2 regions of the Shewanella sp. SACH genome follow, and region 1 is predicted to be linked to the other one. Evidence: riboswitches for the same ligand, from Rfam matches in the RefSeq annotation. Region 1 holds a riboswitch; the other holds the start of a gene.
The links. A riboswitch is a leader RNA that binds a small molecule or an ion and turns the genes downstream of it on or off. The one in region 1 is predicted to bind cyclic di-GMP.

Region 1 (4,922 bases):
CCCTGACCAAAGATTTAAGCGATTACACCATTGCCGACCATTTCAATGGCGTTGGTAAGCAAACTGAAACCTTCATTCGTTTCTCGACCGTCGGTGGTGAAATGGGTTCAGCCGATGCTGAGCGTGATCCACGCGGTTTTGGGTTACGTTTCTACACGGCTCGCGGTAATCACGATATTGTGGGTAATAATACGCCGACTTTCTTCTTGCGTGACGGGATTAAGTTCCCAGACTTTATCCATACGCAAAAGCGTAACCCTAAGACAAACTTAAAAGATCCGCAGGCCATGTGGGACTTTTGGTCATTAAACCCTGAAGCCATGCATCAAGTGACCATTTTGATGTCGGATCGCGGTATTCCGGCAAACTACCGTCAAATGCACGGTTATGGTTCACACACTTTCTCACTGTGGAATGCTAAGGGCGAGCGTTTCTGGGTGAAGTTCCACTTTAAATCCCAGCAAGGCGTGGTCAACTTAACCAATGAACAAGCCGATAAATTAAAAGGGATTGATCCGGATTCATCACAGCGCGATATGGTTGTGGCGATCACGGATGGTAATTTCCCACGTTGGACTGTCAATGTGCAGATCATGCCTGAGGCAGATGCCAATACTTACCATATCAATCCATTTGATTTAACTAAGGTTTGGCCGCATAGCGACTATCCATTACTTGAGATTGGTGTGTTAGAACTGAATCGCCTGCCACAAAACTACTTTGCCGAAGTTGAGCAAGTGGCATTGGCGCCGAGCAATTTGGTTCCCGGTGTAGGGGCTTCACCCGACAAGATGTTGCAAGCGCGTTTATTTGCCTATGCCGATGCCCAGCGTTACCGCATTGGTGCTAACTACAACCAATTGCCGGTGAACTGCCCACATGCGGCTAAGGCAAATCACCATCAACGTGCGGGCGCTATGGCGGGCACACAATGCCCTTACCATGGTAGTCAAACGGGTGCTGATGCCACAGCAAACTATGGCCCGAACAGCACAGCTGATGCCTTGGTTGAACCGGTAAACTTTGCCGAGCCACCACTGCGTTTAGAAGGTGAAGCGGCGCGTTATAGCCGTTATAACCAAGACGACTACACTCAAGCGGGTAATCTGTATCGCATCTTCTCAGAAGCGGAGAAAGCACGCTTAGTGGCAACGATTTCGGGTTCACTAAGTCAAGCGAGTTTAGATGTGCAGCAACGTATGCTGGCACATTTCGAACAAGCCGATGCGGATTACGGCCAACGAATCAAAACGGCATTAGGGCTATAAACTGCGTTTCTAAGAAGTTCAGTTTCCTTAGTCGACACTGTTTATCTCAATAAAACCGTCGTAAGTAGAAAGGCCAGTGATGTTTATCACTGGCCTTTTTGTTGCGGTAATTCAAGCTTTAAAGCATTTATACCAATCACATTAAATATCTAATCAGTTCAGAGCCTCACAGGCATTTCAATCCAATGCGCATTGACGCAGAAATGGTTATTCCCTTTTAAGTCAATGCAACACAGGAGTGGGATGCCTGTGTTGCTCCCGAAGGGCGGCTGATGTTAACGGCATGGCAAGGCGCTTTATACTGCGTTCAAGGCACCACTATGCCTTCAAGCCTTCGCCTTGTCTAAAGCGCGTTGAACTCCCGCTGAATGAACAGATATTTATTACGATTGGTATTAGAACAGCAGAGTGACAACGCCTAAGAGTGCGAATAATACGGCGCAGCCGCGGTGTATCCACAACATAGGTAATTTTTCGGCGCTGAAATGGCCTGCGATCACCACAGGTACGTTGGCAAGCAGCATACCTAAGGTTGTGCCTGCAACCACCATAGTTAATGAATCGTATTTTGCGGCTAACACTACCGTTGCGATTTGCGTTTTATCCCCCATCTCGGCGATGAAAAACAGGATGAAGGTGGCGAGGAAGGGGCCCATTTTGTAGAAACGACTCTCTTCAGCATCGACTTTATCTGGGATTAACACCCAAAGGGCTATCGCGAAGAAAGATGTGGCAACTAAATAGCGGGCAAGATCTGGGCTGACCCAGTTAATCGCCCATTGGCCAATCCAAGCGGCGGCAAAATGGTTGAATAACGTTGACAGAAAAATGCCTAAAATAATGGCGGTTTTATTTTTAAATCTTGCGGCGAGAATAAGTGCAAGCAATTGAGTTTTATCGCCAATTTCGGCAATAGCAACCGTAAAGGTTGAGGCAAGTAGGGCTTCCAAGTGTGATCCTTTAGGGGTGGTTAAGACATAAGCACAATAAACCGTCCACCCCTAGGTGCAGTCATTGTGCTCAGGTCTTGCTGGGCAAATCGATGATTTGCTGTGAACACCATGGCGTGTGGCCAAGTATGTTGATGTTCACCCTAGATGACGATGGCTCGAAATCCAGTTAGCTACTCCCCCGAAGCGAGGTGGGCATTATACCTAAGTGAATTTCGGTTTCAAGCACGAGTTTATCGCAGTAGGCACGAATGGATGTTTGACAGGCGTCAGAAAAATACCGCGCAACATTCTGTAATTATATGAATATAAATGGGTTAATTTTTTGACAGCGTTGTCTTTTGTTGCTAATTTAGCCAGGTCATTTCTACTTGATTACATACTATTAACTCGTAGTGATTCGATGACACCTACCGTATTTGGCAAACTAATTGAAAAGTTAGGACGCAAAGCTTCCGGTCTAAGGTTGTAAATGGATTTTTTAGTGAACTAAGATAGCGGAGTTGCCGCAGAATTCGATTTCTGTGAAAGATAAACGACTGCTGTTTAATGCTGTTGTTTGCCCAAATACCACTTTTATACCTAAGCCCAAGCCAATACTGGCGAAGATGGGTGCAAATGGAGTGCATTAAAGTGGCAAATCCTACTGTTTTTTCCCCTGTTTCTAAATTGAGTTTATTGGCCGCCGCAGTGATGGCGGCAAATACATTTGTGAGTATTTCTGTACAGGCACACGGTTATGTTGTGGCGCCAGAGTCACGTTCCTATGCCTGTAAAACCGGCAATAATACCAACTGTGGCGCGGTGCAATGGGAACCGCAAAGCGTTGAAGGACCATCGGGTTTTCCTGAGTCAGGTCCTGCGGATGGCAAACTGGCGAGTGCGGGTAATGGTGCTTTCTCGCCTTTAGATGAACAGAGTCCCAGCCGTTGGTCAAAGACAGATATTAAAGCGGGCTGGAATAAGTTCAGTTGGCAGTTCACTGCCAATCATGTCACCCGCAATTGGCGTTATTATTTAACTCGCCAAGATTGGAATCAAAACCAAGCTTTAAGCCGTGCGAGCTTTGACTTAGCGCCATTCTGCGTAGTCGATGGTGGCATGGTGCAGCCACCTAAGTTAGTGACCCATGACTGCTATGTGCCAGAAGGTCGCAGCGGTTATCAAGTGATTCTAGCCGTGTGGGAAGTGGGTGATACCACCAACAGTTTCTACAATGCTATCGATGTGAACTTAGATTCGGGTCCCGTCCTACCGGGTGAATGGCTCGATGTGGGCGACATCAATCCGTCACTCGATCTCAAGGCGGGCGATAAAGTGATGACCCGAGTGTTCGATGCCAATGGTGAGCAACCGGCTAAACAAACAGTCATTACCATTAGCGATGCGACTCAAGGTGATAAACAAAATTGGCCTTTCCTATTAGCGAGCGCGATTAATGCCCAGCAGTCTCAGTTAAAAGCGGGACAAAAAAATGCATCAGGTGTGATTGAGCCTGTGTATGGCAAAAACGACATTTTTACTGCGACGACTTCAGGTATTGAGCGTGTCGAAGTGGGATTTGATCTGGCGCCCGCACCGGGCAACAGCTTAGAAGTCACTTCACTTGCCGACGATTATCAAATTATCGACGGCGCGGCGCAGGTTCGTTTTGACGTCACCAGCAATGCTGAAATGTTAGTGTCTGCGTATTTGTTTAACCACGATGGCACGGCTGCCGGTTTTGTCAGCCAAACCGTTAATAATACCAGCGCGAGCTTAGTGTTAGACGTGGTTGCGCCTAAAGCAGGGCATTATCACTTGCAGGTTAAAGCTGAGCCTAAACAAGGTGATGTTATTCAGCAGAACTTTGATCTCTTCTTAAAGGATCAAGCACCAACGCCGGAAGCGGATTTTGTCTTCCCTGAAGGGGTGAAAGGTTACGTTGCAGGCACCACAGTGTTACAGCCTAAAAATGGCAAAGTGTATCAATGTAAGCCATTCCCCTATAGCGGCTATTGCATGCAGTGGTCGGCTTCTGCCACAGGATTTGAGCCAGGTGTTGGCGCTTCTTGGACTATGGCGTGGACTGAGCTGTAAATTAACATGTTGAGTTAATCGATTCTCAACATGATGTGATTGGGCTTAAACACAGCGAATATGTTTAAGCCCATATTCAGCGCGCTCGCGACAGTCAAAATATACGTTTTACCTCGATTCACCCACAATGCGGCACCCCACGTATTTCCAACAAAGGTAGCGATTTTGTTGGCTTGTATGTTTTCGTTTACCACAGCGCTATTAAGTTGTTACCGTACAGTGCGCGACTTATCTTTGTTCACAACTGGCTTGCCCACTGTGTTTGGCTCTGTTAATGTCCCAAACTATCTATTTTACCTATGTTGTTATTGGGATTATCACAATTGAAAGTCATGCCACTTTTATGCAACCGATTTAGTTAGCCTCAATGGCTACTGGGTTGAAATATTCAAAAGCTATTGGGGCCAATTGATCTGCAGGAATGAGATCCGATTGGATGCTTTTTGAAGCTGCTTTAAGTGATGTGTTGCTTATTTCGATTTAAGACGCAAGGCTTTATCGGTTCAAATCTTACTCAAATAAAATAATAATTAATCATTGAACAGGACTATTGTGTGAATTCAAAAATGTTAGGCTCGATCGCCATCGTTGCCGGGACGTCCATTGGCGCAGGTATGTTAGCCTT
Region 2 (4,922 bases), 350 kb from region 1:
CGTACAACTTATGGTCGTTGGCGATAAAGTGCGTTTCTTTATCCCAAGTGAACTCGCCTACGGCAACAGCAGCACGGGCAAGATTGGCGGTGGTTCAGCGCTCATTTTTGATGTAGAACTGCTTAAGATCGATTAAATCTGTCTTCAATGAGCCTAATCGCATAATAAAAAGCCCTGCATTATCGCAGGGCTTTTTGTCCTATAACTCAAATAATATTAGTATGTTGGATGATTAAGGACAGCTTGCTGCACCAATATCAACCCATACCGCCGCAACGCCTGGTACATCACCTTTAGTCCAGTAACTCGCCTTCCACACACGACCGTTATAGCTGGTGGTTTGACCGCCGTTGTACACCACACCCGCATCCCAACCGAGATCAACTTGGCTGAGTAGCTGCCATTGATCAGCGGTGCGAGATGGCGTATTGCCCTGCGTCCAGTACTTCGCTTTCCATACCAACTGACTGTGGCTCACAGTATCACCCGTGTTGTACACCACACTGGTTTGCCAAGTAGGATAGTTACCGGCATTAGGATCGGTTGCATCACAACCACCACCGATCACTTTTGGCGTCACGGTGAGATTCGTCGATGCGCTCGCATCCAAGGCACCATCGGAAACCAGCACGCTCAAACCATAGCTGGTCGCTTCGGTGACATTAGGCCCAGTGACCACTAAGGTGGCACTATTTTGTCCGGTTGCCGACACGCCAGCGGGCACAGTCCAAGCGTAAGTTAAGGCATCACCGTCGGCATCAGAGGCACTCGCCACTATGCTAACGGTTTTACCCGCTTCCACTGTTGCAGTGGCAGCTACACTCACCACGGGAGCTTGGTTCGGAGTATCCGCCTTATTGGTCACTGTCACTGAATCTGTGGCAGATAGCCCTTCTGGATCTGTCACTTTGAGGCTAAAACTATAGGCAACATCGGTTTGCGTTGCACTCAGTTGAATCGCCGCATTCGCCATATCCGCGTTTGTGATGGCAATCGTTGGGCCAGACACTTGAGTCCAAAGATACGTCAGCGCCTCATTTTCAGGATCCCGCGAACCGCTGCCATTGAGCACCACATCGGCGGGACCTGTGACATTCACATCCGCACCCGCATTGGCAATCGGCGCTTTATTCACCGGTGGCGTAGTTCCTTCGCCATGACCTAAACCTTCGTGCATCGCATTTAGAATATCGCCGTTATCGGCATCAATTTCCCATGCAAATAAACCACCTAACTGATTGGCAAGCACATATTGGCCCTTAGCTTTAACGGAACGAGCATCATCGAAAGTGATTAAATCCCCCGTAGATGCCTTGAACAATGATGGCGCCTCGGCCGTTTCATCATAGCTGTAAGTCCAACCGCTCCCCATGTATTCGTTCACTATCTGGCGATAATCCACTATGCCATCTTCCCATGTGCCTTTCACTTTGCCCGTCGCTGTCCCCGTGAATGGGTTATTGCCCGTGTAGCCATTCACGCCTGTCCAGCCGCGGCCGTACATAGCAGCACCAACCACAATTTTCCCTGGGGTTACACCTTGAGTTAACAGAGCTTTAATACCCTTGTCTGTGGTGTAGCGGGTATCAGGATCCCAACTCGCCTCATAAAGATTGGTTTGATGACCGAGTTCAGTATTTGTCCAACCGCCATTGAAGTCGTAACTCATCAAGAAGATGTAATCCATGTACTGCTGAGCAGCCTGATAATCGACCTTTGCCATTTTTTGAGCATCGATACCAATTGCGGAAGTCAGTTCATAGGTACGACCCGTCTCAGCACTTAACTCGTCGAGCATGGCGCGCAGTTCACGCATCAGGGTTACATAGGTTTCACCGTCATTGGCATTACCTAAGTTTGGATTCGCACCGCCACCACCTGGATATTCCCAGTCAATGTCAACGCCGTCGAAGAACTTCCACGTTTGCAGGAATTCCTTCACCGATGCGACAAAGGTATCGCGCTTAGTTTTATCGCCAAAGTAGAAGAAGGGATCAGATAACGTCCAGCCACCGACCGAAGGTAAAATCTTTAGATCGGGGTGGGCTTGCTTCAACGCCATCAATTGGCCGAAGTTGCCTTTGTAGGGATCGGAGTAGTCACTCACGCCCGCCTGTGGCATTTGGACCGCCGCCCAAGGATCATGGATAGCGACTTTAAAATCTTCACGGCCACTACAGGCACGTTGCAACGCTTGGAAACTGCCGTCGATTTCTTTCAAGCTATCGTTAATGCCATCACCACCGCAAATAGGGGTAAAGCCATATAAAATATGAGTTAAGTTCTGTGCTGGGATTTTATCGACAGGGAACTTACGGCCATACACGCCCCATTCTACAAAGTAACTGCCGACCACTTTGCCCGACTTGTTAACGTATGGACGATTGTTTTCTTTAAGCGGAGCATTGAGTGGCACTAAATGGCTGCCATCGGTATCGGCCACGAGGATTTCTTTGGCATCGCTCGCCGTACAACCATCGCTGTTACACAGTTGCACTTGCATCTGATAACGGCCGCCTTTGTTCACCTTAAAGTTAGCGGTTCCCGAAGCGCCTGAGGGGCCTTCCCAAGCTACATTACCGTTGAGCAGCACTTGGGCTTTATTGCCCACATCACCACTCCAAAGGTTCCAGCTGACGGACACGTCGGCAGCATCTTTAATGGTCACCAACTGATTGTAAGCCGTAGCGGCTTGATTAACTTCGATAATAGCGAACTTGGTTTCGCCCCAACCTATAGTCGGTTTGCCGGGCGCTGCGGCAAATGCACTGGCACTCACGGTAGATGCCAGCGCCGATGCCACCAGCAAGACTGATGTTGAAATTTGAGTCTTGAACATGAGATATCCCTATTGAATTTTTTTATATGAATCAATAAGGCAAACAAAGCGTAGACAGGAAACAACACTCTCTTAAGACCATGCAACACGACTGACAATTGCACGAAGAAAAACCTGTGGTATCCCCGCTATCATAGGTACAGACGAACCCTTAGACCGGAGGCTTTGCGTCCCAGTTTTTCAACTGGTTTGCCTTTTACACGCAATGACAACGTTGTCATTGCGATAATCAGCATAGACGTAAGCGCAATAAAAATGCAACAAAATATTATCAACTAAGGTAGTGGTCTGATAAGAAAGCAATTAAATACAGTTCAACTATTTCTAATATTTACTTTGATAATTAAGGATTTGCTGACTATTTTAGCCATAAAAAACAGGACACGATAAGCCAAAGGCATCACCTGTCCTGTTATCAATTTCACTATTTATGCTGCGAATACTGCTTAAATTGCTAGGGCTGAGCCGCTGAACTCTAATAATTCAAAATCATAAGCAAACAGCATCTATGATCCTTATACGCGTGGATAATCCCTTGCGAGCATCACAGATAAACCTCTGCACACTAAGGTTTCCATATCATCGACGCGGTTGATTTTCATCTCAGCTAAGGGCGCGCTCAATGCCATTTGCTTTAAGCTTTCGAGGCAGCCTTTGTAGTAAGGAGCACTGTTCATCATGTTACCCGCGAGCCAAATCCGATTGGGATTAAATAAATTCACTGTCCACGCCAGCCCCATACCAAGGTAACTGCCCGCACGGTATAAATCATCCTGAGTAGTGATGTTACGGCTACGCACAGAATCGCCACTGGCGAGTTGCTCTAAACTAAATTCGCCTGATTCAGTCATCACGCGGCAATGCCCCAACTCCCCTGCAACCCCCGTCGCACCTGTAAAAGCTTGCCCATTAAACGCAATCGACATCCCTATCCCGGTGCCGCACATGACCAACAACTCACAGGCATATTTGGCATCGCACGTGGCTTGCATACCCGCATCCATATCGTTGCAAATAAACTTAAGCTCGCCTTGAGTTTTCACTGTGTCAAAACTCAAGCCATTGAGTCCGGGTAACGATTTACAGGCAACCAAACGATTATTTTGTACGAGTCCTGGTACGCCAATCGCTAATTGGTAATGCTGTAAATCGTAATCGCGTTCAAGCGCAGCGATTTGATTATTTAACTCTTCAATTTTAAAACCTTCGCCTGTGGGGATTTTATATTGTTCTGTATGTCCCGCGAGCTGAAGTTCGAACAGGGCTGTCGTACCGCCCACATCTATTGTTAGTATTTGCATCGCTTACTCCACTGATACATGCGCCCCACTCTGACCCCGAGCGGAGATGGCAAATGTTAGCATAGGGTCCAAATGTTAGCGATTGAATAAAACTTAAGTCGCTAATTTGTAAGGAACAAGTCTACAAAAAATATGACTGACATTTTGTTTTACTCAGGTTTTATGCTAAGAATCACACAAATAAATTAAGGGTAAAACACTTAGCTTGCTCATCACAGTCAGCACAAATTCACGATTGTATACAAAATCCTTTATTCGCTCCCCTTGCATCCAGCGCGTTAGGCTTGCGATAATCCGAGCTGGTTAGAACTCAAATAAACATATACCTACTTATCCTTAGGCAAGCTTTGCCTACCGACTCGCACAGCGTGCAAGTCTCACTTGGAGCCCATATGTCACATTCAATTGCCAGCCGCCTCGGTGCCATTCGCAGCGAATTATCTTCCGCCAATCTCGATGCTTTTATCATTCCCCGCGCCGACGAGTATCTGGGCGAATATGTGCCAGAACATAACGAACGTTTGTACTGGGCAACCAACTTCACTGGCTCGGCAGGTATGGCTATCGTATTGAAAGATAAAGCCGCTATCTTTACCGACGGCCGTTATACGGTTCAAGTTCGTCTGCAAGTGGATGCCGCACTGTTCAGCTATGAAAGCCTGACAGACACACCGCAAATTGAGTGGTTATGTGACACGCTGCCAGCGGGATCTCGCGTTGGCTTCGATGCACGCTTGCATACTTTAGCTTGGTTTGAAAATGCCAAAGCGACCTTAAACAAA

Region 2: another riboswitch for cyclic di-GMP. It lies ahead of BM607_RS11910 (glycosyl hydrolase family 18 protein); the one in region 1 lies ahead of gbpA (N-acetylglucosamine-binding protein GbpA).

The regions. Positions count from the first base shown of each region.
Region 1 covers NZ_MPDG02000002.1:568,798-573,719, forward strand. Annotated here, with positions in the region: gene katB (catalase KatB) at 1-1,268, shown strand, start outside; gene BM607_RS10395 (TMEM165/GDT1 family protein) at 1,664-2,218, opposite strand; cyclic di-GMP riboswitch class I at 2,630-2,729, shown strand; gene gbpA (N-acetylglucosamine-binding protein GbpA) at 2,852-4,297, shown strand; gene BM607_RS10405 (aromatic amino acid transport family protein) at 4,864-4,922, shown strand, end outside.
Region 2 covers NZ_MPDG02000002.1:917,610-922,531, reverse strand. Annotated here, with positions in the region: gene BM607_RS11915 (FKBP-type peptidyl-prolyl cis-trans isomerase) at 1-136, shown strand, start outside; gene BM607_RS11910 (glycosyl hydrolase family 18 protein) at 233-2,839, opposite strand; cyclic di-GMP riboswitch class I at 2,955-3,043, opposite strand; gene BM607_RS11905 (ROK family protein) at 3,355-4,140, opposite strand; gene BM607_RS11900 (aminopeptidase P family protein) at 4,533-4,922, shown strand, end outside.